DNA from 2 places in the Bradyrhizobium sp. JR4.1 genome. Region 2 is predicted to be linked to the other one. Evidence: predicted binding sites of a transcription regulator. Region 2 holds the regulator's gene; the other holds the start of a gene.

Region 1 (11,651 bases), on a different contig from region 2:
ACCATCCGCCATGGCGTTCGCGCCATGGCCGCGGTCAACCAGACCACGGTGCCCTGGTGCACGGTGATCCTGCGCAATGCCTTCGGCGTCGCCGGCGTGGTGCATCAGCCGGCCGACCGCTTCTCGATCCGCTACGCCTGGCCGTCGGCCTATTGGGGCTCGCTCCCACTGGAAGGCGGCATCGAAGCCGCCTACCGCGCGGACATCGACGCGGCCGAAGACAAGGCGGAGAAACTGAAAGAGATCGAGGACCGCCTTAACAAGCTGCGCTCGCCGTTCCGCTCCGCCGAAAAATTCTGGGTCGAAGAGATCATCGATCCCAGGAAGACGCGGTCGCTGCTGTGCGAGTTCGCGCGGCTGGCGGAGCCATTGCGAAAGCCAGGGCCGCCGGGGAATTTTTCGATCAGGCCGTAGCTTCAGCGGCCCCTGCGAGCCGCGGATGCCGACCTCAGCCCAATTGCGATTGGGCAAAATTGATCTAGCGCAACGCCACGCGTCCCATTGTCTGCAAGCGTCTCGTTTGGAACGAGGGAGAGACGTCATGACAAATGCGGGTAACGCGCTGCTTTGGACGGCTATATTTTTCTGTCTGTCGTTCGCTGCAATTTTTGTAGTCTGGTTTGCCGAGCGGTTGCGCGCGGGCTTCGTGAGGAAGCCGTAAAGCGCCCTGGGTTCGCGCCCTCGTCACCTGCTGACCGGACGGCGGATGCCTGCCGCCGGGCGGTGCCTTCGGCGTCGCCGGCATCTGTGCTCGCGCTTTGCCGTGGCAGCGATGACGTGACCTCAAAACAATAACGCGCTACGCTTCCCGGGCAAGAACAAGGGAAGCGCCAATCGTGTACGACTTCATTATCGTGGGCGGCGGCTCGGCGGGGTCCGTGCTGGCCCACCGGCTCTCGGCGAGGAGCGCCAACAAGGTCCTGCTCTGCGAGGCGGGACAGGACACACCGCCCGGAGACGAGCCGGCCGAGATCAGGGACAGCTATCCGGGGACGGCCTATTTCGATCCGCGCTTCCACTGGACCGAGCTCAAGGTCACGACCCAGATCGTCAGCCACAACAATCCGAACGAAGGACGTCCGCCCTTACGCAAATACGAGCAGGCACGCGTGCTTGGCGGCGGCTCCTCGATCAACGGCCAGATGGCCAACCGCGGCGCGCCGACCGACTACGACGAATGGGACGCGCGCGGCGCTGCGGGGTGGAGCTGGAACGATGTGCTGCCCTTCTTCAAGAAGGTCGAGCGCGACCTCGATTTCGACGGTCCCTACCACGGCAAGGACGGCCGGATCCCGGTCCGCCGAATCCCCAGGGAGCACTGGACGCGGCATTCGCAGGCGTTCGCGCAAGCCTTCCAGCAGGCCGGACATCAGTTCCTGCCCGACCAGAATGGCGAATTCGTCGACGGGTTTTTCCCGGTGACGCACTCGAACCAGGCCGAGCAACGCGTCTCGGCTGCCATGGGCTATCTCGATCGCGACACGCGCAAGCGCGCCAACCTCACGATCTCCACCAACACGCAAGTCAGGGAATTGCTGTTCGAAGGCACGCAATGCGTCGGCGTGAAGGCTGTGGTCGACGGGCGGGAGCAGGAATTCCGCGCCCGCGAGATCATTCTCTCCAGCGGCGCCATCCATTCGCCGGCGCATCTGTTGCGCGCTGGCATCGGTCCGGTCGGTCACCTCAAGGACATGGGCGTTCCCGTGCTGATGGGGCTGCAGGGCGTCGGCCAGCGCCTGATGGATCATCCCTCGATCTCGCTGTCGTCCTTTGTCCGCCGCGGCGCGCGGATGAACGAGCACACCAGGCGCCACATGCAGCTTGGCTTGCGTTACTCGTCCGGGCTCCAAGGCGTACCGAAAGGCGATATGTTCGTCGTCCTGCTCAGCAAATCGGCCTGGCACGCCGTCGGTGAGCAGATCGGATCGCTGCTGACATTCGTCAACAAGACCTATTCCGAGACCGGACAGGTCAAGCTTGCCTCGCGCGATCCGGTCGTCGAGCCGATCGTCGAGTTCAACCTGTTGTCCGACCGGCGCGACCTCGATCGGCTGATGAGCGGTTTCCGCAAGATGGCGGCCGTGCAGATGAGCGACGTTGTCAGGGCCGTGACGGACAAGCCGTTCCCGGCCTCCTATACCGACCGCGTGCGCAAGATCGGCGTGGTCAACACCAAAAACAGGATTCTCACCAGGATCGCCGCGGCCCTGATGGACGGACCGGCAGTGCTGCGCCACTACATGATCGACAATTTCGTGGTCGAGGGCTTCACCTTCGACGACGTCATCAACGACGACGAGGCGCTGGAAGCCTTCGTGCGCAAGGCGACCATCGGCGTGTGGCACGCCTCCTGCTCGTGCCGCATGGGCCGGGTTGACGATCCGATGGCGGTGGTCGATCCAGAGGGGCGCGTCAAAGGCGTGCAGGGCCTGCGCGTCGTCGATGCCTCGATCTTCCCGGTGGTGCCGTGCGCCAACACCAATTTTCCGGTCCTGATGTCGGCGGAGAAGATCGCAGCCGCGATCATGCAGTGAGCTGGCATGGCTTTTCGCGCCGGCGACTGCCTTGTCGATGCTGACCCTCCAGGACCGCTAGTCGGACCGCAATAGCTGAAATGGTGGGCGAGAAGGGTTCCGCGGCCGACGGTCTGGCGGACATGCGCCCGGGAGGCGGAACTTGGAACCCGGCTTGGGCGTTCTTTGCCAGATTTCGCCTTACGGCTGAGACAGGGCCGCTGATCGCGCGTCCCATCTCGGGGCCGGAGCGCATTTTCGGCGACGGAGCTTCACGGGGGTTCAATGATCAATTCATCGAGCCGGGCGCAAACCAGCGAGCCCGGAGAGTTGCCCAGGATTTCGACCGGCAGTGACGGTCTCGACGATATCCTCTACGGCGGGCTCGATCCCAATCGCATGTACCTCTACGAGGGCCGGCCCGGCTCGGGCAAGACCACAATGGCGCTGCAATTCCTTCTCGAGGGCGCCCGCTGCGGTGAACGCGTGCTCTATATCTCCTTGTCGGAAACCAAGCGTGAGTTGACGCTGGTTGCACAGCGGCACGGCTGGTCGCTGCAAGGCGTCGACATCTTCGAACTGGTGCCGCCGGAGACGACGCTCGATCCGGAGCGCGAGCTTACCGTCTTCCACCCCGCCGAAATGGAGCTGAGCGAAACCACGGGCCTGATATTCAAGGAGGTCGAACGGATCAATCCCGCGCGCGTGGTGCTGGACAGCCTGTCAGAGCTGCGCCTCCTTGCGCAGAATCCGCTGAGGTACCGGCGCCAGGTTCTGGCCCTGAAGCACTTTTTCACCAACCGCAATTGCACGGTCATTCTCCTCGACGATCTCTCGTCCTCCCAGGACGATCTGCAGCTCCATTCCATCGCGCATGGCGTGGTGATGCTCGAACAGCTCGCCATTGATTATGGCGCAGAGCGCCGGCGGCTTCGGGTGATCAAGATGCGCGGCATTCGATTTCGCGGCGGCTTCCACGATTTCACGATCGAAGCGGGAGGGGTGCGGATATTCCCCCGCCTGGTGGCAGCGGAACATCACACCTCGTTTATTGGTGAGTTGACGCCCAGCGGCAATGCGCAACTCGATCAACTCCTTGGAGGAGGGCTCGAGCGCGGCACCAGTGCGCTGCTCTTGGGCGCCGCCGGTGTCGGCAAGTCTTCTCTCGCGCTGACCTATGCGATCGCAGCGGCAGATCGCGGTGAGCATGCGGTGTTCTTTGCCTTCGATGAAGGTCGCGGTACGGTGGAGGCCCGGGCTCGAACGCTGGGCCTGCCCCTTGAAAGCCATCTGCAATCGGGACTCATCCGATTTAAGCAAATCGATCCCGCCGAGATGTCGCCCGGCGAATTCGCCGCCAATGTGCGCAACAGCGTCGAAAAGGATAACGCCCGAATTGTTATCATCGACAGTCTGAACGGCTACCTCAACGCAATGCCGGATGAGCGATTTCTCATCCTCCAGATGCACGAGCTGCTGAGCTATCTCGGGCAGAAAGGCGTGCTGACCGTCCTGATCCTCGCTCAGCATGGGCTGGTCGGTCCGATGGAGACGGCTCTCGATATCAGCTATTTGAGCGATGCCGTGCTCATGCTGCGCTATTTCGAAGTCGGCGGAGCGGTGCGGCGGGCCCTCTCGGTCGTGAAGAAGCGCAGCGGCAATCATGAAAATTCCATCCGCGAGTTTCGTCTTGGCAGTGCCGGCATCACGGTAGGTCCTCCGCTGAGCGGGTTCAGCGGCATCTTTTCCGGGAATCCACGTTACTCGGGCACGGAGATGCCGGAAGGGCTGTCGGAATGAGCGCCGACCGCGATCATTGCGTCCTCGTGTTTGCTCCGATCGGCCGCGATGGACCGGCATCGGTCGAGCTTTTCCGTAATTCGAATCTCCTGGCAATCAATTGTCGTGGTCTGCCTGAACTGGTCAGCGAGATGTCGGCGGGCGTGGGCGCGGTGCTTCTCGCCGAGGAGGGCCTGTTCGGAAAGGATACCCAGCCGCTGGCACATTGGATCGAGCGGCAGCCGCCCTGGTCCGACCTGCCCTTTGTCATTCTCACCAGCCACCGCGAGCAGCCGGCGGTGGTTGCCTGGCGCCGCAGCATCGTCGAGACGCTCCGCAACGTGTCGCTGCTCGAGCGCCCGGTTCAGCCGATCACGCTGACGAGCGCAATTCAATCCGCAATGCGGGCCCGCCGGCGGCAATATGAAATTCGAACCTTGCTGCAGGCGCGCGAGCGGACGGCCCAGGAGCTCGAGAAGCTCGTGGTCGAGCGCACCCGTGCCCTCGAGGAGGCCAACAAGCATCTGCGGGCCGAAATGGAAGAGCGCGCCCGCGTCGAGGAGACCCTCCGTCAGGCCCAGAAGATCGAAGCCATCGGACAATTGACCGGCGGAGTAGCTCACGACTTCAATAATCTGCTGATGGTGATCTCCGGCGGATTGGACATGCTCGACCGGCAGACAGATCCTGATCGGCGGCGTCGTCTGTTGGAAGGAATGGTTCAGGCGGCGCAGCGTGGTGCGGGCCTGACCAGGCAGCTTCTGGCTTTTTCACGGCGGCAGAAGCTCCGGCCCGAGGCCGTCGACATCCCAGCGCAGATCGGCGGCATGCGCGAATTGCTCGATCGGAGCCTGAGAGGCGACGTTCACGTCGAGTTCGATTTTCCAGAGGGGCTTTGGCCGGTTGAGGTCGATCCGGGGGAGCTCGAACTGGTCATTCTCAATCTGGCGGTCAACGCCCGCGATGCGATGCCGAACGGTGGCACGATCGTTGTCCGCGGCGAGAACTTGGCCGGCCTGGCCGAGGACGAGATCGCGGGCGATTACGTTCGCCTGTCCGTGGTCGACAGGGGCGTTGGAATGAGCCCCGAGATCCTGGCGCGGGTCTTCGAACCGTTCTTCACGACCAAGGACGTCGGTAAAGGCTCAGGCCTGGGGCTTGCTCAGGTCCACGGATTTGCGACGCAGTCACGCGGAATGGTTCGAATAAAATCGATCGTCGACGAGGGCACCAGCATTGAGCTCTATTTGCCGCGATCCAGGAATGTCCCCTCGGGTGAACGGCATCTCATCGACCTGAACAGGGCGCGTCCCAAGAGGGCTAATCATGGCCGGGTTCTTCTCGTCGAAGACGACGACGAGGTCGCCGCGCTGGTCAGCGAGATGCTTGCGCAGCTCGGTTACCAGGTCACGCGCGCGGCCAGTGCCGCGGCGGCTCTCGGTGCCCTAGCGGACGGCCGCTCCGTCGATCTGGTGTTTTCCGATATCATGATGCCGGGCGGCATGAACGGTGTCGAACTCGCGTCCGAGATCAAGAGAAGGCGAAGCGACATCCCGGTCCTGCTGACGAGCGGATACGCCGAAGCCGCGGTTCACGACGCCGAAATGGCCGGCATCCGGATCCTGTCGAAGCCCTACCACATCGACGAGCTCGCCGCAGCGCTCAGCGCTGCAAAGTTGGACTTTGCGACAACCGCAGGATCTGCCTTAGCGAAGACTCGGGGCTGACCATTCGCGCGACAATCAACGGCGGGGCTAAGGCTTGCGGGCGCCCCTCCGCAATTGTGCGCTCGGCCATCGTGCCGCGGCGTACAACAATGCGACGCACGAATGCAACGCGGTCGCCTCTCGGTTGCGAAGACACGCATTCGTTCTCTGCGAGTTAGACATTTCCGCCGCTACGCTTGGGCTGTGATGATTGCCAAAATCGGCCCGCAAATGCAGCCACTTTCAGTCGCTATTTGAGACCATTTCAGCCAAACTGTTATTGGTTTCTTTGCAGGGGCAGGGACCTTCAGCTAGGAGCCCTGCAATGTTCAAGTCGGTTCTTTCCGCGTGTCTCGTCGTTGCCTTTAGTTTCGTCGCTTCTGAAGCACGGCCCTATCGCATTCATCAAGCAGCCGAATGCAACGTCACGATGCCCTGCGACTTCTCGTATTCGCAAACGCGCCGTGAGAGGACTTCCAGGTCGTTCCTAACTCCCAGGTCCTCACTCCAATCCTATCGCGCGACGCAACTGACAGCGGCCGACGCAGGCGGCGCCGCGACGGCGAGCCTCTCGGGCGGTCGCATCGTCGGTAGTCGTCCCGCAGGTTGCCCTTCCTCCTTCTGCGGCTGCGGGGCTGCTCTGCGCGTGTTCGGCCGTATCGTGCCGGAATTGAATCTTGCACGAACTGGCTGCGCTTCCCGCGGACATCACCCGCACCGGGAATGGTCGCAGCCCGACACGGACATGTGTTCGTCCTCGAGCAACACCTAAGCGGGGATACCTGGCTGGCTTACGACGCCAACTCGGGCGGACACGCGACGCGAATGCATGCGCGTTCATTGCGTGGCTACACGATCGTCAACCCGCGCGGCGGTTCGGTCGCTTGAGACGCCGGGCGACAGGTGCGTCACGAGACCTGGTGCGCCATCGCGCGAAACACCTTGTCAACCCCGCACTGAAGTAATATTCGTATTTACAGAAGTTCGGATAAGGCGTAGTTTGCGCGCATCCCAGCCTGCTACAAGGGCGTTTCGCGATCGTCACGAGACGTGGGCCGGGAGGCGGTGGCCGCGACTGCGTCGACGCGCTGGGCAGGCTGCAGGGCGGGTTTTCCCGTGAGCAGCTGCACACGCGGTACGACACGGCGCTGACAGCCTCCTCGTTCGGTCTCGATGGCGAGCGCACGCCAGGCATCGAGGACAGGGGCGGGGAGGTGCGCGGACGGCAAAATCGTGTGGTCCTGACGCCCGGGGTCTGTGCGTCAAGTCTTGTGGTGATGCTCTGCCCAACCGGGTCAGCACATCAGCCATCCGCAAGGCGACGGGGGCAATAGTGCATCGCTCCCCGGGGAGAGCGCGTCATAAGCCGTAAAACCATTCGCGCAGGGAAGGCCGGTTGCCGGCGTCACCTGTCGTCCACCCCGTGCGCGTCTTGCTCGCACACGGGACTACGGGTGCCAGCCGGCGCCCGGCCTTCCCTGCGCCCTTTCTTTCGAGAGGGTGCTAAGACTAGAGCAAAGCTCGGGCAAAATGAGCCGCGAGAATGCGAAAGTGTGCCTGCAAGCCGGGAACGGGAATTGGGTGATCGCGACGGGACGATAGAGCTACGCGCTCTCCGTCTCCCGGTGCACGTCGTGCACCACGAGGCCCATGCCTTCGTCGGGCATCTTGATCCAGTCGCGGCGCTTGAGGGTGCGCTTGGTGTCTTCGTAGCCGGAGGTCCAGTGCTCGCGCATCGAGGTGCCCGAGAATTCGTGGTCCTTGGCGTCGCCCTCATAGGCCTTCTGCTGGTAGATCAGATGCAGGATCGCGATCTCAGGCATGTGGCGCAGGCTCGACTTGAGTTTGCGCTCCTCCTCGGAGAGCTGCTCGTCGGGCAGCTTGGCCAAGGCCTTGTAGAGCAGGACCTTGAGGTTGTGGGTGCGGCGGTAGACGTCGGTGTTGTGGCGGGTGCGCGAGGAATACATGATGTCCTTGTGGCGGGCCATCACGTCCTGGATCGAGCGCGGCAGCACGCCGCGTGCGCTGAACAGGTCGACCTGGAACACCAGCGAATTGAGCGCGTCTTCCTGGTCGAGCAGGTGCTGAAGCGGCGTGTTGGAGACGATGCCGCCGTCCCAGAAATGATCGGTGCCGATCCGCACCATCGGCAGTGCCGGCGGCAGGGCGCCGGAAGCCATGATGTGCTCCGGCTCGATCTCGTCGTGGGAATTGTCGAAATAGATGAAATTGCCGGAGAGCACGTTCACGGCGCCCACCGCGAAGCGAACCTTCTTCTCGTTGATGAGGTCGAAGTCGACGAGCTCGAGCAGGCTCTCTTTCAGCGGCATCGTGTCGTAATAGCTGGTGGCGGTCCGGGCGCCGACCGGGCTCAGCCAGGGATTGACCTGATGCGGGCTGAAGAAGCCCGGTTGGCCCATCGCCGACGTCATCCACGCGCTGGTGAGATTGCGCCACTGGCGGAAGATGTCTCCGTCAGGCGTGTAGTGCCAGATCTTGCGGTTGGTGATGCGCTCCCAGAAGATGCGCAGCGCCTCGAGCCGCTTCTCCGGCTTGTTGCCCGCGATGATGGCGGAGTTGATCGCGCCGATCGAGACGCCACAGACCCAGTCGGGCTCGATGCCGGCCTCGTGCAGCGCCTGGTAGACGCCGGCCTGGTACGCGCCGAGCGCGCCGCCACCTTGCAGCACCAGCGCAACGCGGTCGCAGCGCTCGGGCCGCCAGCCTCGTGCGGGAGGCTGATGCGTCTGATGAGCCGGTTGCGACGTTCGGGCGTCCATGGTGTGCCTCCTGGCAAGCATGGAGATCATGCTTCAATGACAGAGGCCAAACGATTGCGTCGGGCGGTGACGGCGTGATGACATTCTGGCGCCGATGCATCGCTTGCATGCACCATGACCGCCTTGGGAATGGCTGCGGTCGTGCGGCTGACGGAAATCCTTCACATCGAAGTCAATGACGGCGGCTAGCAATCTGCATCGCCGCCTGACGCTGCCGGGCGGGCATCACGTGAGCGCCACTAGAGGAGACCAGCGATGCGCAGGGAAGAGCTGCTGAGACTTCCGTCCATGCCGGCGGCCGGGCCGAGCTATCCGGCCGGGCCCTATCGCTTTGTTGACCGCGAATTCCTCGTCATCACCTACGAGACCGATCCGAACCTGATCCGCGCCGGCTTGCCGGAGCCGCTGGAGCCGATTGACCAGCCGGTCGTGCACTACGAATGGATCAGAATGCCGGACTCCTCCGGCTTCGGCAGCTACACCGAGTCCGGCCTCGTCATCCCCGCGCGCTTGCACGGCGAGGAGGTCAACTTCGTCTCGCAGATGTATCTGGACGATGATCCGCCGATCGCCGCCGGCCGCGAGATATGGGGCTTTCCCAAGAAATACGCTCATCCCAAACTCGAGATCGTCAAAGACACGCTGACGGGCACGCTGGAATATGCCGGCCAACTCGTCGCCATGGGCACGATGGGCTACAAGCACGAGAGCATGGCCGGCAACGGCGATCTGACCCGGGCGACGCTGTCGAAAACGCAGATCAATCTGAAGATGATCCCCGGCGTCGACGGCCGCCTCGAGATCTGCCAACTGGTCGCGATCAACCTCATCGACATCGTGCCGAAGGGCTCCTGGATGGGGCCCGGCCGGCTGCATCTGGTGCCGCATGTCAATGCGCCCGTCGCCGATTTCCCGGTCCGCCGCTGCCTCGGCGCGCATCATTACATCGCCGACCTGACGCTGCCGTTCGGCCGCGTCGTGCACGACTACATCAGGGAAGCCGAGTTGGCCACTACCGGGCTGGCCGCCGAGTAGGGCGTCATCATCAAACTGTAACAATGCCGTAATTGAGTACCCGCGAAGGTCCGGAAGATGCCGTCAGCCATCTTCCGGAGCGGGGCATTCGTTGACGGTGGGAGTTGGTATGGCCGAGCCGGCTAAGCTTGTCAGCGCGATATCGGATTCCGTGCCTTGCATTCCCGGCCTGGTGTGGGCATTCCGCCTCCACAGCGACGGCGGCGCCGAGGCGCTGCCGATCGACCAGCCGATCGAGTTCAGTCATGACGGCCGGCTCTGGCTGCATTTCAACCTCACGGACACGCGCGCACGGCCGTGGATCGCCGCGTCACAGCTGCCGCCGCTCGCGCGCGAGCTCTTGCTGTCCAACGACACCTTCCAGCAGCTTCACGTCATCGACCACTGCGTCTACGGCGTGTTCTCCGACCTCGTGCGCGACATCGGCAGCGCGACGGAGGAGACCGCGTTCCTGCGCTTCGCCATGACCGAGCGGCTCCTGATCAGCGGCCGCCATCAGGCGCTGTGCTCGGCGGATGCGACACGCCGGGTGCTCGAAGGCGGCTACCGCGTCGACAACGTCGCCCATCTCCTCGAAAAGATCGTCGATGAGGTCGCCGACACGCTTGATAGGATGGCCGATAAGCTCGGTCAGGAGATCGACGAGATCGAGGAGCGGATTCTGGCCGACGAGGCCAAGCCGGAGATGCGCCGCAATCTTGGCCGGCTGCGCCGGACCTGCGTCAGGCTGCATCGCCAGCTCACCGGCCTGCGTACGCTGTTCCATCGCCTCGACCAGAAGAACACCGACCACCTTTCGCCGGACCTGCGTATCCAGGCCGGCAAGCTGGCGCAGCGGCTGGACGGCCTCGACCACGACATCGTGGAGCTGCGCGAACGCAGCCGCCTGCTCGAGGAGGAGCTGCGCTTCAAGAACGAGGAGCAAAGCAACAACCACCTCCACACGCTCTCGATCGTGACCTCGCTGCTGCTTCCGCCGACGCTGATCACCGGCATTTTCGGCATGAACACCAAGGGCCTGCCTCTGACCGAGGTCGAGAGTGGATTTTTCTGGGCGGCTCTCCTGATGGCCTCGTCAGTCGGCGCGGCCTATCTCTTCATGCGGCGTACCGGTATCTTCAAGTAAAGCACGCCGGTCGGTATCAGCCGTGATCGGGACCGCACATCTATTTCCGCTGCGAAATGCGGCCGCGATTGTGCTGGCCTGGACGATCGCGAGCACCAGCGCGCTGGCCGGCGCCAAGGACGAGAACGCGGCGGAGTGGCTAGCTCCAAAATGGTTCAACGAGTGGCATGACGGCCTCGCCAACAAGGGCCTGAATTTCGGCGCCGCCTACATCGCCGACAACATTGGCAATTTGTCCGGCGGCGTTAGGCGCGGCGCTATCCATTTCGGCCGGCTCGATCTTTCGGTCGATGCCGATCTCGACAAGCTGGTCGGCTGGAGCGGCGGCCGCTTCTACGCCAACGCGTTCGTGATCTACGGGCGAGGCCTCAGTCGCAACTGCATCATGAATCTCGCGACCATCAGCGAGATCGAGGCGTTGCCGGACCAGCGGCTCTACAATGCCTATTTCGAGCAGAGCTTCTTCAACGACCGCTTGAACATCAGGGCCGGCCAGCAGGCCGCCGATGTCGAGTTTTTCGACAGCCAGACCGACGATCTCTTCATCAACGGCACCTTCGGCTGGCCCGCGATCAAGGCCTCGAACCTCCCGGCCGGCGGCCCGGCGCCGCCGATCGCGGTCCCCGGCATTCGCATCAAGGCCGCGCTGTCGGACCAGGTCACCCTGTTCGGCGCAGTGTTCAATGGCGATCCGTCAGGCCCGGGCAATCAG
Region 2 (11,651 bases):
GGCGCTGTCGGTGGTGGTCTCGCTGGGCGAATTGTCGGCACTGCATGCCATCGCGGTTTTCCTCTGCGTCGCGGTCGCAGCGCTGATCCCGTGGCGCCTGCACGATACCGCCGCCTCGCGCGAAGAGACCCGCCGCGTCAACCCGGTCGAGAGCGCGGCGGTCGCCGCGGTGGTTGCCGGCATGCCCGATCCCGCGGTGCTGCTCGACCGCGCCGGCCGCGTCATCCATCTCAACGCCGCAGCCGCCCAGCTCGCGCCGGCGCTGCGCCGGAATGAGCTTGCCCAGTTCGCGCTGCGCTCGCCCGAGATCATCACGGCGCTGCGCGAGTCGATCGCGACCACCGAGCCGCGGCGCGCGACCTATCTCGACCATGTCCCGGTCGATCGCTGGATGGAGCTGACCATCACGCCGGTGCCGGTGCCGACCACCTTCGGCGGCGCCGACAAATGCATGCTGATGACCTTCCACGACCAGACGCCGCTGCGTCGGGTCGAGGAGATGCGGGCCGATTTCGTCGCCAATGCCAGCCACGAGCTGCGCACGCCGCTGGCCGCGCTGTCCGGCTTCATCGACACGCTCCAGGGCCAGGCCAAGGACGATCCCAAGGCGCGCGAGCGCTTCCTCGGCATCATGCACAACCAGGCCACCCGGATGGCGCGCCTGATCGACGATCTGCTGTCGCTGTCGCGGGTGGAACTGTCCGCCCATGTGCGGCCAGACACCCTGGTCGACCTGCTGCCGATCATCTTGCAGGTCGCCGACGGGCTCGAGCCGCTGGCGCGGGAACGCCAGGTCGAGGTCGAGACCCAGCTCCCTGAGACCCCGGTACTGATCGCGGGGGACCGCGAGGAGCTGCTCCGCCTGTTCGAGAATTTGATCGAGAACGCGCTCAAATACGGCGCCGCGGGCGGTCGCGTCATCGTGTCGCTGATGCCAGGCGCCGCCCCTGATGGAACTCAGGAAATCCGGGTCCTGGTCCGGGATTTCGGCCCCGGCATCGCGCCGGAGCACCTGCCGCGGCTGACCGAACGGTTCTACCGGGTCGATGTCGGCGACAGCCGCTCGCAGGGCGGGACAGGGCTCGGATTATCCCTGGTGAAACATATTCTTAACCGCCATCGCGGCCGGCTTTTGATCGAAAGCGTGCCCAAGCAGGGCGCCACTTTCACCGCCTGTTTCCCCCAGGGCAAGCCTGCGGCTCTGAGCTAAATTCCAGCGATTTCAGCTGCTTAACACTGTCATCCGACTGTCACCAAACCTTCGTAAAAGCTCAGCTGTCCGCTCCTAAAGGGGCGGCACGGGGAGCGCGATCGGGCGCGGATGGCGCTTCGCTCCCCTGTATGGAGACCAGCATGAATTTCCTCAAAACACTCGTCGCTGCTGGCATCGTCGCCGCATCGACGACGGCGGCCTTTGCTGCCGATATCACCGGTGCCGGTGCGACGTTCCCGTTCCCGATCTATTCCAAATGGGCTGACGCCTACAAGAAGGAGACCGGCAACGGTCTGAACTACCAGTCGATCGGCTCCGGCGGCGGCATCAAGCAGATCCAGGCCAAGACCGTGACCTTCGGCGCCAGCGATGCGCCGCTCAAGGCCGAGCAGCTCGAGAAGGACGGCCTCGTCCAGTGGCCGATGGTCATGGGTGCCATCGTTCCCGTCGTCAACATCGAGGGCGTGAAGCCCGGCGAGATGGTGTTCGACGGCGAGACGCTGGCCAGCATCTATCTCGGCAAGATCACCAAATGGGACGACGCCGCGATCAAGAAGCTCAACCCGAACGTGAAGCTGCCCTCGGAGGCCATCACCGTGGTCCGCCGTTCGGACGGCTCTGGCACCACCTTCAACTTCACCAACTACCTCGCCAAGGCCAGCGCGGACTGGAAGAGCAAGGTCGGTGAGGGTACCGCGGTCGAGTGGCCGGTCGGCGTCGGCGCCAAGGGCAACGAAGGCGTGTCCGGCAACATCAGCCAGACCAAGAACTCGATCGGCTACGTCGAGTACGCCTATGCCAAGCAGAACAAGCTGACCTACACCGGTCTCGTCAACAAGGCCGGCAAGCCGGTGCAGCCCACCGTCGAAGCCTTCCAGGCGGCCGCCTCCAACGCCGACTGGGCCAAGGCTCCCGGCTACTACGTTATCCTGACCGACCAGCCCGGCGAGAAATCCTGGCCGATCACGGCGGCGACCTTCATCCTGATGCACAAGGACGCCACCGACAAGGCGGCCTCGCAGGAAGCCATCAAGTTCTTCCGCTGGGCCTTCAAGAGCGGCGGCAAGGCGGCTGAAGAGCTCGACTACATCCCGATGCCGGACCCGGTCGTTCAGCTGATCGAGAAGACCTGGGCTGCCGAAATCAAGAGCTAGGTTCGCGACGCTCGTGCCCCGGATGCGCTGAGCCGCATCCGGGGCACGGACCAACAAAAAACGTATACTATTTTAGTACAGGGGATCGGCGTGGCAGAGATGGCCGTTCAGAGCGATGTAATCGACGACGCCGGACCTTATGATCGCGCCAAGGCCTTGAGCGCGTTCAAGCTCGGCGACGTTACCTTCTACTGGATCACGCGGCTCTCCGCGATCTCGGTGCTTCTGATCCTCGGCGGCATCATCATTTCGCTGATCGTCGGCGCCTTCCCCGCGATGAAGGAATTCGGAGTCTCTTTCCTGTGGACGCAGCGCTGGGCGCCGTCCGCTGATCCGCCGGTGCTCGGCGCGCTCGGGCCGATGTACGGCACGCTCGTCACCTCCTTCATCGCGATGCTGATCGCCATCCCCGTGGGTCTCGGCATTGCGATCTTCCTCACCGAGCTCTGCCCGCAATGGCTGCGCCGCCCGATCGGCATGGCGATCGAGCTGCTCGCCGGCATCCCCTCGATCATCTACGGCATGTGGGGCTTCTTCGTGTTGGGTCCGTTCCTCGCCAACACGTTCCAGCCCTTCATGATCAAGATCTTCGACGGCGTGCCCGTGCTGGGCGCGATCTTCGCAGGTCCCCCGTCCTATCTCAGCCTGTTCAATGCCGCGCTGATCCTCGCCATCATGGTGCTGCCCTTCATCACCTCGATCTCGGTCGACGTGTTCAAGACCGTGCCTCCGGTCCTGAAGGAAGCCGCCTACGGCGTTGGCTGCACCACCTGGGAAGTCGTCCGCAGCGTGGTGATCCCCTACACCCGCGTCGGCGTCATCGGCGGCGTCATGCTGGCGCTCGGCCGGGCGCTCGGCGAGACCATGGCGGTGACCTTCATCATCGGCAACTCGTTCCGGATCTCGTCGTCGATCTTCGCGCCGGGCACCACGATCTCGGCGGCGATCGCATCCGAGTTCGCCGAGAGCGACGGCCTGCACCAGTCCGGCCTGATCCTGCTCGGTCTCCTGCTGTTCGTGCTGACCTTCTTCGTGCTTGCAGCGGCGCGGCTGATGCTGATGCGGCTGGAAAAGAAGGCGGGGAACTAGCGCCATGAATCCGATCTATTCACGCCGCCGCCGCAAGGACATCGTCGTTCGCGGGCTCTGCATCGCCGCAACGGCCTTCGGCGTCACCTGGCTCGCGCTGATCCTGATCACGCTGCTCTACAATGGACTGGCGGGACTCAATGTCCAGCTGTTCACCGAGAACACGCCGCCTCCCGGATCGAACGAGGGCGGCCTGCTCAACGCCATCGTCGGCTCGCTGATCATGACCGTGATCGGCGTCGGCATCGGCGCGCCGCTCGGCATGTTCGCCGGCACCTATCTCGCCGAATACGGCCGCAATGACCGGCTGACCTCGGTGATCCGCTTCATCAACGACATCCTGCTCTCGGCGCCCTCGATCATCATCGGCCTGTTCATCTACGGCGCGGTGGTGGTGCCGATGCGCGGCTTCTCGGCGATCGCAGGCTCGCTCGCGCTCGCGGTCATCGTGATCCCGGTGGTGCTGCGCACGACCGAGGACATGCTGCTGCTGGTGCCGAACGCGCTGCGCGAGGCGGCCTCGGCGCTCGGCCTGCCGCGTTCGCTGGTGATCAAGCGGATCGCTTATCGCGCCGCGCGCTCCGGCCTCATCACCGGCGTGCTGCTCGCAACCGCTCGCGTCGCCGGTGAAACTGCGCCGCTGCTGTTCACCGCGCTGTCGAACCAGTTCTTCAGCCTCGGCCTGAATAAGACGATGGCGAACCTGCCTGTCACCATCAACAACTTCGTGCAGAGCCCCTATGCCTATTGGAAGCAATTGGCCTGGAGCGGGGCGCTGCTCATCACCCTGACCGTTCTTGCCCTTAATATTGGCGCGCGCATCCTTGGCGCCGAGAGGACCGCAAAATGAGTGATCTTTCCGTATCGATGAGCGCGGCCGGTGGGCTGCCCCACGCGCCGGTGCTGCCGGAGGCGCCCCCGAAGGTGACCGTGCGCAACCTGAACTTCTATTACGGCGAGCACCACGCGCTGAAGAACATCAACCTGACGCTGGGCGCCAATCGCGTCACGGCGTTCATCGGTCCGTCGGGCTGCGGCAAGTCGACCCTGCTGCGCATCTTCAACCGGATGTACGACCTCTATCCCGGCCAGCGCGCCACTGGTCAGCTGATGCTCGACCAGACCAACATCCTCGACGGCAAGCTGGACCTCAATTTGCTGCGCGCCCGCGTCGGCATGGTGTTCCAGAAGCCGACGCCGTTCCCGATGACGATCTACGAGAACATCGCGTTCGGCATCCGCCTGTATGAGAAGATCTCGAAGTCCGAAATGGACGGCCGCGTCGAGAAGGCGCTGCGCGGCGGCGCGCTGTGGAACGAGGTCAAGGACAAGCTCAACGCCTCCGGCCTGTCGCTCTCCGGCGGCCAGCAGCAGCGCCTCTGCATCGCCCGCACCGTCGCGGTGCGGCCCGAGGTGATCCTGTTCGACGAACCCTGTTCGGCGCTCGACCCGATCTCGACCGCCAAGGTCGAGGAGCTGATCCAGGAGCTGTCCGAGGATTACACGATCGCGATCGTCACCCACAACATGCAGCAGGCGGCGCGCGTCTCCGACAAGACCGCCTTCATGTATCTCGGCGAGCTGATCGAGTTCGACGACACCAGCAAGATCTTCACGTCGCCGACCGACCGGCGCACGCAGGATTACATCACCGGCCGGTTCGGCTGAGGAGACGCGACATGGCTTCCGAACATACCGCAAAGGCTTTCGACACCGACCTCCAGGAACTCACCCGCCTGGTCGCCGAGATGGGCGGCATCGCCGAGCGCATGATCGTCGAGTCCGTCGACGCGCTGATCCGCCGCGACGTCCCGCTCGGCCAGCGCGTCGTTGCCATCGACACCGAGCTCGACGCGCTGCAGAAGCGCATCGAGGAGCGTGCGGTGCTCACCATCGCCCGCCGCCAGCCGATGGCGGTCGATCTGCGCGAGATCGTCGGCGCCATGCGCGTCGCGACTGATCTCGAGCGCATCGGCGACCTCGCCAAGAACATGGGCAAGCGCGTCGCGGCGCTGGAAACGGACTTCCATCCGCTCAAGCTGTTCCGCGGCCTCGAGCACATGACCGACCTCGTGCAGCAGCAGGTCAAGTCGGTGCTGGACGCCTATGCCGCGCATGATTTGCCGGCGGCGATGGCGGTGTGGAAGGGCGACGAGGAAGTCGACGCCATCTGCACCTCGTTGTTCCGCGAGCTCCTCACCTACATGATGGAGGATCCGCGCAACATCTCGTTCTGTATTCACCTGATGTTCTGCGCCAAGAACATCGAGCGGATCGGCGACCACGCCACCAACATCGCCGAGACCGTGTTCTACATGATCGAGGGCCAGGCGATCACCGACAAGCGGCCGAAGGGCGACATGACGACCTTCGCCAACACGGTACCGAACACCTGAAGACTTAAGGGAGCGACGACCCGATGGGCGCACGCATTATGGTGGTTGAGGACGAGGAAGCCCTGACCGAGCTTCTCCGCTACAACCTCGAAGGCGACGGCTATGACGTCGAGACGGTGATGCGCGGCGACGACGCCGACACCCGCCTCAAGGAGCACATCCCCGATCTGATCGTGCTCGACTGGATGCTGCCGGGCCTGTCGGGCATCGAACTGTGCCGGCGGCTTCGCACCCGTCCCGAGACCAAGCAGCTCCCGATCATCATGCTCACCGCGCGCGGCGAGGAGAGCGAGCGGGTGCGGGGTCTTGCGACCGGCGCCGACGATTACATCGTCAAGCCGTTCTCGGTGCCGGAGCTGCTGGCGCGCGTGAAGGGCCTGCTGCGGCGCGCGAGCCCCGAGCGGCTCGCCACCGTGCTTGCTTTTGGCGACATCGAGCTCGACCGTGACAAGCGCCGCGTGGCGCGCTCAGGCCGGCCGATCGATCTCGGTCCGACCGAATATCGCCTGCTGGAGTTCTTCCTGGAGCACCCGGGCCGGGTGTTCTCGCGCGAGCAACTGCTCGACAGCGTCTGGGGCCGCGACATCTATATCGACGAGCGTACCGTCGACGTGCATATCGGCCGCCTGCGCAAGCTGCTCAATCTCGGCCGCGAGCAAGACCCGATCCGCACCGTCCGCGGCGCCGGCTACGCGCTGGATGATCGGTTTGCGAAGGCGGAGCAGGTGTAGGGTTGCAGGCTTGTTTGTTGGCGAGCTGTCCCTGCATTCTCCGATGTCGTCCCGGACAAGCGAGCGCTGATCCGGGACCCATAACCACAGGGAGTGGTTTGGCGAAGACTCCGAGTTACCCCTTTCGCACGACTACTTCGTGCTCGGAGTATGGGTCCTGGCTTTCGCCAGGACGACACTGAAATTATTGAACTGTCTTTGCGCGACGACTTGCCGTGATTACCGCGGACCCGGCTTCACCGGTGCGCGGCGCCGATCCGACGCCGGCTGGTACGCAACACGCGAGTGCTGGGCGCAATAGGGCAGGCCGGACAGCGCCCGTCCACCGCAGAAGAAGAAGTCCGGGCTCGAGGGATCGCCGACCGGCCAGTGGCAGGTCGCCTCGTTCAATTCGAGCAGCGACAGCCGCTGGCTCATCGGCACCACGTTGTCGTAGGTGACCGGATCCGGCTCAGCCTCGACCTCGAAGGCCTGCGCCAGCGCGGTGTTGCCGCGCGAGATCGGGCGGCTCACCCGCATCATGTGCTGCGCGGGGCGCGCCTTGCGCGGCCGGGGCGCTGCCGATGATGGGCTCTTGGCGCGGCCCGAGAGGCCGAGCCTGTGCACTTTGCCGATCACGGCATTGCGGGTCACATTGCCGAGCTCCGCCGCGATCTGGCTGGCCGAAAGTCCGGCCTCCCAGAGCTTTTTCAGCTGCTCGACGCGATCATCGGACCAGGTCAAAACCGTCATTGCACCCTTTCCCTCGCTGCGCGCCAGCCATCCTGGGGCCTCGCAGCGAATGCCTAAGCCTTCAAAAACCCGTGCCGCCAGAATCCCTTAAGGCTCGCCGGGCGCGTCTTGAACGCCCGAACGTTTACGCCGGTACATAAGGACTTAAAGATCAGAACCACTGCACGAGATGTCGTATCTGACAATCCAAACGCTACAATATGGCGTGACTCCCGCGCAAGAGTCCGCCGACTCGCTTCCACATGTTCCGTGGCTAAATCCCGCAAAATCGGCACCGCAAGACTACGGATTCAGCGTTTCGCGAGGCTTTCCGGGCGGCATTGACACCCGTTTCACCAGGCCTAAGATAGTCGCACGTGCCGCCCTCAAGAGGCGGCACGTTTCGTTTTCCGGGCCGGTCGATGGTGCGTTGCGTAATGCACGCTCACACCGTCCGCAACATTCAAGTGACCGTCATGACTAACAGCGCAGCGCCGCATTTGCTCCCCGTTTTCGCCAGGTCCGACCTCGGTTTCGAGCGTGGCGAAGGCTGCTGGCTGATCGCGACCAATGGCGAGCGCTATCTCGATTTCACCTCCGGGGTGGCGGTGAATGCGCTCGGCCATGCCCATCCGGCGCTGGTCGCGGCGTTGCAGGAACAGGCCACGAAGCTCTGGCACATGTCGAACCTGTTCCAGAGCCCGGACGGCGAAAAGCTTGCCGCGCGCCTGTGCAATGAAAGTTTCGCGGACTTCGTGTTCTTCTGCAATTCCGGCGCCGAAGCGCTGGAATGCGTGATCAAGGTCGTGCGCCGCTATCACGCCGCGAAGGGCCATCCAGACCGCTATCGCATGATCACCTTCGAAGGCGCCTTCCATGGCCGCACGCTGGCGACGCTGGCCGCGACGGGTTCGGCAAAATATCTCGAAGGTTTCGGCCCACCCATGGAGGGCTTCGACCAGGTTGCGCATGGCGATCTCGAGGCAGTGAAAAAGGCGATCGGTCCGCAGACCGCCGGCATCCTGATCGAGCCGATCCAGGGCGAGGGCGGTGTGCGTTCGGCAACGCCCGCCTTCCTGAGGGCGTTGCGCCAGCTCTGCGACGAGCGCGGCCTGTTGCTCGCCTTCGACGAGGTGCAGACCGGCATGGGCCGCACCGGCGATCTATTCGCGTACCGCCGCCTTGGCGTCGAACCCGACGTGATGTCGCTGGCCAAGGCGCTCGGCGGCGGCTTCCCGATCGGCGCCTGCCTTGCGACCGCGGAAGCGGCGTCCGGCATGACGCCGGGCTCGCACGGCTCGACCTTCGGCGGCAATCCGCTCGCGATCGCGGCGGCGAATGCCGTGCTCGACGTCATGCTCAAGCCCGGCTTCTTCGACCACGTGCAGAGGATGTCGCTGCTGCTCAAGCAGAAGCTCGCTTCCGTGATCGACCGTCATGGCGATGTCGTCAGCGAAGTGCGCGGCGAGGGCCTCCTGATCGGCATCAAGGCCGTGGTGCCCTCCGGCGATCTCGTTGCCGCCTTGCGCGACCAAAAACTGCTCACCGTCGGTGCCGGCGACAATGTCGTGCGTTTCCTGCCGCCTTTGATCGTCACCGAAGCCGAGATCGAGGACAGCGTCGGGCGGCTCGAGCGCGCCTGCGCGGCGTTGTCTGGCAACAAGCGGGCGGCAAGCTGATGAGCACGTCGCCCGATAAAACGCCCAAGAAAACACCGAAGCACTTCCTCGATATCAACGAGCTGCCGCTGTCGGAGCTCAAGCGCATGCTGGCCGCGTCCTCCGCGATGAAGGCGAAGCAGAAGGCGCATCAGCCGGTCAGGCCGCTCGAAGGCAAGACGCTGGCGATGATCTTCGAGCGCCCCTCGACGCGGACGCGGGTGTCGTTCGATGTCGCCATGCGCCAGCTCGGCGGCGAGCCCATCATGCTCACAGGCGCCGAGATGCAGCTCGGTCGCGGCGAGACCATCGCCGACACCGCGCGCGTGCTGTCGCGCTATGTCGACGCCATCATGATCCGCATCCTCAATCACGATGCGCTGCTGGAGCTTGCGGCAAACGCCACCGTGCCCGTCATCAACGGCCTGACGCGGCGCTCGCATCCCTGCCAGGTCATGGCCGACCTCATGACCTACGAGGAACATCGCGGCCCGATCGAGGGCAAGACGGTGGCCTGGACCGGCGACGACAATAACGTGCTGGCGTCCTGGGCGCACGCCGCCGAGCGCTTCAAGTTCCAGCTCAATGTCGCGACGCCCCCGGAGCTCGCACCGAAAAAGGCGATGCGCGACTTCATCAAGGCGACCGGCGCGCCGATCATGCTCGGCACGGATGCCGAAGCTGCCGTGCGCGGCGCCGATTGTGTCGTGACCGACACCTGGGTGTCGATGGGCGACAAGGAAGGCGAGCACCGCCACAACGTGCTCAAGCCCTATCAGGTCAATGCCCAGCTGATGTCGCTGGCCAAGCCCGATGCGCTGTTCATGCACTGCCTGCCCGCCCATCGCGGCGAGGAGGTCACCGACGAGGTGATCGACGGTCCGCAATCCGTCGTATTCGACGAGGCCGAAAACCGCCTGCACGCGCAGAAGGGCATTCTGGCCTGGTGCTTCGACGCGGTGAAGTAACGCGGGCCGGTGAAGTAGCTTTGGATCGTCGTCCTGGCTTTCGCCAGGACGACACCGAGTTTGCCGTGCTTGCGTACGATCCGTTCTGCATTCCGGATGCAGCCGCCCCCTTCCAATTTCGCCTTCCGACCCCAGATAAAGCGCCATGGTTTCCCAATCCCCTGACATGAAAACCGGGCCCGAAGGCCCGGTTCGCGCGCCATCCGCGGTTCCCATCGATGACGCCGTGCTGCCCTACGAGGTCGACGCGCTCGACGTGCGCGGTCGCCTGGTGCGGCTTGGTCCGGCGCTCGACGAGATCCTGACCAAGCACGATTATCCGGCGCCGGTCGGCAAGCTGCTCGGCGAGGCCATCGTGCTGACCACGCTGCTCGGCTCGTCGCTGAAGTTCGAAGGCCGCTTCATCCTCCAGGCCCAGACCGACGGTCCTGTGTCGTTCCTGGTCGTGGACTATCAGGCGCCGGATCGCCTGCGCGCCTATGCGCGCTATGATGCCGCGCGCCTCGGCGAAGTCCAGGATTCCGGCAAGACTTCCGGCGCGCTGCTGGGCCACGGTCATCTGGCCATGACCATCGACCAGGGCCCCGACATGAGCCGCTACCAGGGCCTGGTCGCGCTCGACGGCGGCAGCCTCGAAGACGCCGCTCACGAATATTTCCTGCGCTCCGAGCAGATCCCGACACGCGTGCGTCTCGCCGTGGGCGAGGAGTGGCGTTCGAACGACGGCGGCAAGCATCGCTGGCGTGCCGGCGGCATGCTGATGCAGTTCCTGCCGAAGGCGCCCGAGCGCGCGCGGCAGGCCGATCTGCATCCCGGCGATGCGCCCGAGGGCGTCGAGGTCCATGCCGTCGCTGAAGACGATGCCTGGGTCGAGGCGCGCTCGCTGATCGAAACCGTCGAAGACGTCGAGCTGATCGATCCCGAGCTGTCCGGCGAGCGGTTGCTCTACCGTCTCTTCCACGAACGCGGCGTGCGCGTGTTCAATCCGCTGCCCTTGAAGGCGCAATGCTCCTGCTCGCGCGATGCGGTGGCATCGATGCTGAAGAGCTTTTCGTCCGACGACCGTGCCGCAATGGTCAAGGACGACAAGGTCGTCGTGACCTGCGAGTTCTGCAGCTCGGTGTACGAGTTCACACCGGATGAGGCGGGCGTCGAGGACGCGTAGCGCGGTGCCGTAGGGTGGGCAAAGCGAAGCGTGCCCACCATTTCCAGCGCTAGTTCAACACCCGCTTGTTATCCGGGCTGTCCAGCGAGAACGTCGGCACGTCGATCTCGAAGCGTTCGCCGCTTGCGCTGACCATCTGGTAGCGGCCGGTCATGAAGCCCGAGGCGGTCGTGAGCGGCACGCCGGAGGTGTATTCGAAGCGTTCGCCGGGCGCGAGCGTCGGCTGCTCGCCGACGACGCCCTCGCCTTTCACCTCCTGCTGCCGGCCGGTGGCATCGGTGATGATCCAGTGCCGCGTCTTGAGCTGCACGGTCTCATCGCCGGAATTGGTGATGACGATGGTGTAGGCCCAGAAATAACGGGAGCGGTCGGCCGACGACTGCTCCGGAACAAAGTTCGGCTCGACGGTCACTTCGATCTGGCGGGTCACGGCGCGGTACATGATTGCCATCATACCGAAAACCGCCCGGGAACCAAACGCCGGAGGCGGCCTTGGCGACATCGTCCCGCCTGAATTCGCAGGGAAGTACACGTCCAAGTGTAGGTCCAAACGTACTTGCATGTGA

The links. Region 2 encodes PhoB, which activates phosphate uptake and scavenging genes when phosphate is short. Its sites were predicted from a motif close to TGTCATNNANCTGTCAT; they were not measured.
Region 1: ABIB90_RS16805 (acetoacetate decarboxylase) is a predicted target of PhoB. The motif match lies at 8,845-8,861, and genes of this name have one in related genera.

The regions. Positions count from the first base shown of each region.
Region 1 is NZ_JBEPRY010000007.1:50,921-62,571, reverse strand. Features, by position in the region: gene ABIB90_RS16830 (acyl-CoA carboxylase subunit beta) at 1-414, shown strand, start outside; gene ABIB90_RS16825 (GMC family oxidoreductase) at 837-2,534, shown strand; gene ABIB90_RS16820 (ATPase domain-containing protein) at 2,799-4,313, shown strand; gene ABIB90_RS16815 (response regulator) at 4,310-6,019, shown strand; gene ABIB90_RS16810 (patatin-like phospholipase family protein) at 7,603-8,778, opposite strand; gene ABIB90_RS16805 (acetoacetate decarboxylase) at 9,034-9,813, shown strand; gene ABIB90_RS16800 (transporter) at 9,923-10,939, shown strand; gene ABIB90_RS16795 (carbohydrate porin) at 10,962-11,651, shown strand, end outside.
Region 2 is NZ_JBEPRY010000001.1:551,451-563,101, reverse strand. Features, by position in the region: gene ABIB90_RS02840 (ATP-binding protein) at 1-1,210, shown strand, start outside; gene pstS (phosphate ABC transporter substrate-binding protein PstS) at 1,354-2,367, shown strand; gene pstC (phosphate ABC transporter permease subunit PstC) at 2,467-3,456, shown strand; gene pstA (phosphate ABC transporter permease PstA) at 3,461-4,306, shown strand; gene pstB (phosphate ABC transporter ATP-binding protein PstB) at 4,303-5,124, shown strand; gene phoU (phosphate signaling complex protein PhoU) at 5,136-5,852, shown strand; gene phoB (phosphate regulon transcriptional regulator PhoB) at 5,876-6,583, shown strand; gene ABIB90_RS02805 (GcrA family cell cycle regulator) at 6,803-7,315, opposite strand; gene ABIB90_RS02800 (aspartate aminotransferase family protein) at 7,771-8,973, shown strand; gene argF (ornithine carbamoyltransferase) at 8,973-9,920, shown strand; gene ABIB90_RS02790 (Hsp33 family molecular chaperone) at 10,066-11,085, shown strand; gene apaG (Co2+/Mg2+ efflux facilitator ApaG/CorD) at 11,135-11,539, opposite strand.